3 regions of the Rahnella perminowiae genome follow, and region 3 is predicted to be linked to each of the others. Evidence: predicted binding sites of a transcription regulator. Region 3 holds the regulator's gene; each other region holds the start of a gene.
What was found. The regulator LexA, encoded in region 3, represses DNA repair genes until DNA is damaged. The targets are predictions, from matches to a motif close to TNCTGTATGTACATACAGNA.
Positions count from the first base shown of each region.

Region 1: the regulator LexA is predicted to act here: its motif matches at 992-1,011, upstream of sulA (SOS-induced cell division inhibitor SulA).
Region 2: the regulator LexA is predicted to act here: its motif matches at 1,011-1,030, upstream of dinB (DNA polymerase IV).

Region 1 covers NZ_JAFMOT010000182.1:58,925-61,199, reverse strand. The annotation lists gene yccS (YccS family putative transporter) at 1-161, shown strand, start outside; gene J1781_RS16860 (TfoX/Sxy family protein) at 183-815, opposite strand; gene sulA (SOS-induced cell division inhibitor SulA) at 1,032-1,538, shown strand; gene ompA (porin OmpA) at 1,896-2,275, shown strand, end outside.
Region 2 covers NZ_JAFMOT010000160.1:8,999-11,273, forward strand. The annotation lists gene dinB (DNA polymerase IV) at 1-996, opposite strand, end outside; gene dpaA (peptidoglycan meso-diaminopimelic acid protein amidase) at 1,278-2,003, shown strand; gene J1781_RS05510 (class II glutamine amidotransferase) at 1,974-2,275, opposite strand, start outside.
Region 3 covers NZ_JAFMOT010000185.1:234,938-237,212, reverse strand. The annotation lists gene plsB (glycerol-3-phosphate 1-O-acyltransferase PlsB) at 1-214, opposite strand, end outside; gene J1781_RS20385 (diacylglycerol kinase) at 450-818, shown strand; gene lexA (transcriptional repressor LexA) at 938-1,546, shown strand; gene dinF (MATE family efflux transporter DinF) at 1,829-2,275, shown strand, end outside.

The DNA of each region.
Region 1 (2,275 bases), on a different contig from region 3:
AAAATGCGCTCGGACAACTGACTGCACGTATTCAGTTACGAACCACTGATATCGACAGTAAAGAGCAACTCGTGCTTCAGCAAATTGGATTACTGGTGGCTCATTTGCCTGAACTCACCAGTCTTAATACTAAAATCCTGCCGGTACAGAATCAGCTCTAGCTGCAGACAACGTAAGCAAATTTAGTGAATCGCCCTTGATAGCTGCTCTTGGTGATGGTTAAACCAGTGAGTTAATAACTCCCTGGATGCCATCGGCAAGGCGGCTTCATGAAAGCCCAAAATTGCCCCTTCCAATGCCATCAGTAAGTTAATCCCGAGATTCTTTTTTTTAATGGCACACAGTTTGAGATAGGTATGGCAGGCCCCCTGTAACCGCAAATCCCCCGAGTTTTCAATGCCGACTTGCCAGAGCATCCTTTCCAGCGCCAGCGAGAGATTGGGTAAATCTTTCAGGCGGGCGGCTTCGCTGTTTTTTTTCAACTCGATATCCCGCAGCATGCCTTGCAACGATAATCTGCCCAGCTCGCATAGCGCCTGAGGGTCACTCCATTGCCGGGCATTCACTTTGAAATAACGCAGTTGCACATCCATGCCCCGCTTGCGGTAGATCAGCCTCTCCATCTTCTTGCGGCAAAAATGCACTTCAGTTTCGCCGGTCGCTCGCAGATAGAGTTCACCATCAGAGACAAGGGCGAACATGACGCGGTCAGCGGACAAGCTCATCCCTCCAAACTGGGTGCGGGAACGAATATTGCCCAACGGGGCAAAAATTTCCAGACACTCAATCACTCTTTTTTTTGATTTGTTTATCATTGCGTTATCCTTTTCACGTTAATTCCTTGCTTCCATTTTGAGTTACCAAAACAGCTAAAAGCAAAATACGCAATCTTATGTACCGCAACAAACATAAAATGTCGTTACAGCTCGTTGCCTTCAAAATTTGCGAGATATCTTGGAAAAATTGGGTTGATCTTTGCTCACCGCCAGAGTACTGTACATGCATACAGTAACTCACTGGGACACATCCTTATGCGAACTCAACACCGTACAAATCATCATTTTAGTCAGCTTGCTTTGCCCGTCACTCCGTCACAGGTAAATACTTCTGCATCTCTGAATAATGGTCTGATCACTGAGTTCGTCTATAGTGCGAGCCAACCAGCTTTTGCACAGTTACTGCTGCCCTTACTGCAACACTTAGGTATGCAGTCCCGCTGGTTGTTATGGCTCACACCTCAGCAAAAACTGAGCCGCCATTGGTTAACGCAGTCTGGCCTGCCGGTGGATAAAATGGTGCAAGTCAATCAAATTACGGCAATGTCGACGGTAGATGCGATGGAGAAAGCATTGCAGACGGGAAACTACAGTGTCGTGTTGGGATGGCTTCCGGATTTGAATGATGCTGAGAGGGAAAGGTTGCAAATTGCAGCCCGTCAGGGAGGGGCTTATGGCTTCATAATGAAACCCACAAATGAGCAGAATTCACCTTGTGGACATCATTCGACAGTAAAAATTCACTCTTCCGTATACCATTAGTTCAAAATAGGAATCTTCCTATGAAAATAATGCGGAACTTAGTGATTTGTGCTGAATAATGGCGGCAAGCCAGTAAAAACGGGCTTCCAGAATGCAGATAATTGCCAGAATTTGTCAGTAAATTGCCAAAGCCGTTAAGAAATATGTCCGTTTTTCCCTTTTTTTCCACGGTGTTAACACATCAAGCTTGTAAGTTTCGCGCCACGTTGTAGACTTTACAACGCCAAGGTTGCTCGATAATGCCAACGTAAAGTGGCAAGTTCTGAAATGAAGCAATAATCTTGGCGTAAGGATTTTAACCAAGGGCTTAAAAAGCTTAAAGCTCAATTGCCTATTTGGATGATAACGAGGCGCAAAATGAAAAAGACAGCTATCGCATTAGCAGTGGCACTGGCAGGTTTCGCTACCGTAGCGCAAGCCGCCCCTAAAGATAACACCTGGTATACCGGTGGTAAATTGGGCTGGTCCCAATACCATGACACTGGTTTCGCAAATGCTTACAACGGTATCGGCAACGGCCCTACCCACGATAGCCAACTGGGTGCAGGTGCGTTCTTGGGTTACCAAGCAAACCAATACCTGGGCTTTGAAATGGGATATGACTGGCTTGGCCGTATGCCTTACAAAGGCAGCGTAAATAACGGCGCGTTCAAAGCACAAGGCGTTCAGCTGGCTGCTAAACTGAGCTACCCGCTGACTGACGATCTGGACCTGTACACCCGTCTGGGTGGTATGGT
Region 2 (2,275 bases), on a different contig from region 3:
CACCAGCCTGACGCCCCGTCCGCCACGCCGTTTCTCCCATGCCTCCCGCGCCACTTTCAGTAAATCTTCTTTATTGAGCACCGGCCAGACGTGTTCCTGCGTGGTCTGCTGAAAATCATGGAATTTGAGTTTTACCCCCTGACGGGCGATGCGCAGATCCGGACTGACACGGCTCAGGCGTATGTGCAGTTCCGGATATAAACGTTCGATCAGTGCCACGCATTCTTCCCAGCTGTGAATATCTTCTGCCAGCGTGCGTTCCACGCCGACCGATTTGCGCAACCGCTCGGGGGATATTTCACGTTCATCAATACCCTGACAGCGCTCCCACAGTACGCGGCCAAACTTACCAAATCGTTTGAGCAGTGTCGCCAGATCATAGCGCTGTACATCGCCGCAGGTGTTCAGCCCCAGCGCCTGCAAACGCTGGGCTGTGACTTTGCCGACGCCGGGGATTTTACCCAGCGGAAGATCCTGTAAAAACGCATCGACTTTATCCGGCGTGATCACAAACTGGCCGTTAGGCTTGTTCAGGTCCGAGGCGATTTTTGCCAGAAATTTTATCGGCGCAATGCCGGCAGAGGCCGTCAGCCTGATTTCATCGAAAATGGCCTGACGGATTTCTGCAGCAATAAGCGTCGCAGAGCCGTTGCATTGCGTTGCGTCGGAAACATCCAGATAAGCTTCGTCAAGTGACAGCGGTTCGATCAATGGGGTATAACGCGCAAAGATTTCACGGATGTGGTTTGAAGCTTCTTTATAAGCCTCCATTCGGCCGGGGATGACTTTCAGGTGCGGGCAAAGTTTCAGTGCCATACCGGTCGGCATCGCACTGTGCACGCCGAATTTGCGCGCAGGATAATTGGCGGTGCTGATGACGCCACGGCGGTCACGGCTGCCGCCAATGGCAATAGGAATGTCGCGCAGGGAAGGATCATCGCGCATCTCGACGGCCGCGAAAAAGCAGTCCATATCAACGTGAATGATTTTACGCATAGCCCTCCCCTGATAACTGTATAAGTATACAGTGGTATGACGTAATTTCAAACACACAAAATCCGGGTTAATTTGGCTTAATGAATCACCAGAAATGGCATCGTAATAAATTTCCTATTTCGAAAGTCATTATTCATTATTTGGTGATTGCTAAAAATTTAATCAGTATTAATATGGCATCGTTTCAGACAGGCAGTACATAAGAAGAAAATCAGTGGCGGTCTTACAGGCAGTTCAGCTGTAGACAACATAATCAAAATTATTACCGAGCAGGACTTAGAATGATCAGAATCGCGCTGTTTCTTGCGATGCTCCTCAGTTTGCCTTTATTTACAGCAAATTACGCCGTGGCCAGCGATGCTGTCCCGGTCAACGCGACACTTAAAAAACAATTACTGGGCGCACCGGTTTATATTCAGATCTTCAAACAAGAACGTAAACTCGAATTGTATGCCCAGCTCGACGGCGAATTTCGCCTGATTGGCAGTTATGGCATCTGCGATTTTTCCGGCGGTTTGGGAAATAAACGTCGCGAAGGCGATTTTAAAAGTCCGGAAGGTTTCTACAACGTGGATATTCACCACCTGAAGCCTGACAGCCGCTTTTATCGTGCCATCAACATCGGTTTCCCGAATGCTTACGATATCTCGCAGGGTTATTCAGGTAAGTATCTGATGATTCACGGTAACTGTAAGTCTATCGGTTGCTATGCCATGACCGACGGCTATATGGACGAAATCTTTACGTACGTACAGGCGGCATTCCAGTTCGGGCAACGCAGTTTAAAGATTAGCATTTATCCGTTCAGGATGACCGATGCCAACATGAAGGCGCATAAAAACTCCAGCTACTACAGTTTCTGGAACCAGTTGCAGCCAGGATATGCGTACTTTGAAAAACACCATCAGCCACCGAATGTCGTGGTCACTGACGGTAAATATGAAGTGCTGCAACCGTTGTCCAACACCCCGCTGCCTTCACAGCTGGCGTTCGCCCCGATGAAATAATGCGAATTCACCTGGAGCAATTTTGTTCCAGGTTTCGTTCGCCGTCAGCGGTTGCGTGGCAATCACAGTGACGACATCATCCGGTGTCGTCTGCTGCTGAAAATCAATTTCCACATCCTGATCCAACAACGTTGCCTTGCCAAAAGGCGCACGCCGCGTGATCCAGTGTAAATTCGTCGAGCAATACGCCATCACAAAATTGCCATCCGACAGCAACATGTTAAACACCCCTTTCTGCCTTAACTCATCAGCCAGCGACGCAATATAGCGAA
Region 3 (2,275 bases):
GCGGAATAAGGGGATCAGGCAGATTCTGTGCCAGACATTGCGCACGCAACGTCAGCAAATCGGCTTTGGAATTATAGGGCAATACATACAAAATCGGCCGCGTCGGGTCTAAATGCAACTCGGTAACCGGATCTGAAGGTATGACCTTGCTCTTTACCAGCAATGAGAGCGGTAAATTCAATAATGTGTAATAAAGTCTACGCCAACCTGACATAAAAACGTGAAGCCTCTTGTTAGCCATTTCGCCGCAAGGATACCAGAAAGCTCAGATGAGATCTGTGGTGATGCAATACCCTTCTTATTTCAAGCCGCAGGGGTGTTGGCTTAAGACGTTCACCCGAATCACTTACTCATGTAAGCTCATCAGGATTCACTTCTTTACCGCCTTTCTGCACCCCGACTATTTGGGGTATAAAGTGCGGCAAATTCTCTAAGGATCAGTAAAAGAAATGGCTAACCAAGTCACTGGATTTACCCGAATTTATAAAGCAGCTGGCTATTCCTGGAAAGGGCTGAAAGCGGCATGGCAAAATGAAGCGGCCTTTCGCCAGGAAGCCAGCGTCGCTATTCCGTTAATTTTGTTATCTTTTTGGTTTGATGTCAGCCCCGTAGAACGCATTCTGCTGGTGGGATCCGTTGTTTTGGTCTGTGTCACTGAACTGCTCAACAGCGCGGTGGAATGCGCGATAGACCGTATCGGATCTGAGTTTCACGTACTTTCAGGCCGTGCAAAAGATATCGGCTCGGCTGCCGTACTTCTGACCATCATATTGGCGTTTTTTGTCTGGGTCAGCATCTTTTGGCCACGATGGTTCTGATTTGGAATCTGCATTCCAGGAATCAACGTTATGCCCTGTTTTTATTCAATCTTAGGTTTTCATTGATCGTTTAGCTGTATATACTCACAGCAAGACTGTATAAACAACCAGGGGGCGGAATGAAAGCTTTAACGACCAGACAACAAGAGGTCTACGACCTTATTCGCGATCATATCTCCACCACCGGTATGCCACCCACCCGCGCAGAGATTGCATCACGTCTGGGGTTCCGTTCCCCCAATGCGGCGGAAGAGCATCTCAAAGCGCTGGCGCGTAAGGGTGTTATTGAGATTGTTTCCGGCGCATCACGCGGCATTCGTTTGCTGATGGAAGAAGAAGAGGGTTTACCGCTGATCGGCCGGGTTGCTGCCGGTGAGCCGTTGCTGGCCCAGCAACATATTGAAGGACACTATCAGGTCGATCCGGCCATGTTTAAGCCGAGTGCCGATTTCCTGCTGCGTGTCAGCGGTATGTCGATGCGTGATATCGGTATTCTTGATGGCGATCTGTTGGCTGTACATAAAACGCAAGACGTGCGTAATGGACAGGTTGTCGTGGCCCGTATAGACGATGAAGTCACCGTGAAACGTCTGAAAAAACAGGGCAGTGTGGTGCAGTTATTGCCTGAAAACAGCGATTTCCAGCCGATCGTGGTTGATTTACGTGAGCAGAATTTCAGCATTGAAGGGTTGGCCGTAGGCGTCATCCGCAACGGTGACTGGATCTGACCTTCGTACTTCGGGCTGCAGATGCGTTGGCTGCGTGCGTTCACCCGAATCACTGACTCCTGTCAGCTCATCGGGATTTTTTTACTTGCCGCCTTCCTGCAACTCGAATGACTCGGTCAGATATTACTGGGTCAAATTCTTGATCCCAATGGTCATATTGTTGATTTGCGGGTTCGTTAGCCGCCTCTGACATACCGCTAAGCTTTAACGTTTCATCTCGTCGCCCCTTCCGGGGCGATGTCACTTACAGGCATAACCTGAACCTCCGGCATGAGATTCTCTATGCAACATCATTCCCTGCGACAAACACTCAAAAACACCTTTTTAAGCCCCGCCGATAAGGCGCTCTGGAGGCTGGCATTGCCGATGATTTTTTCAAATATCACGGTGCCTCTTCTCGGGCTTGTGGATACGGCGGTGATCGGTCATCTCGACAGCCCGGATTATCTCGGCGGAGTGGCTGTGGGTTCGATGATCACGACTTTCCTCTTTATGCTCTTACTTTTTTTACGGATGAGTACCACCGGCATGACCGCTCAGGCGCTGGGCGCGAATGATAACCGGTTGCTGGCGCGCGCTTTCGTACAACCCTTTCTGCTGGCCGTATTGTCTGGTCTCACCATAGTGTTGTTCCGGCACCCCCTGATGGAACAGGCGTTTCATATCGTCGGGGGCAGCCAACCGGTGCTTGAACAGGCGAGGCTGTTTATCGAAATTCGCTGGTTCAGT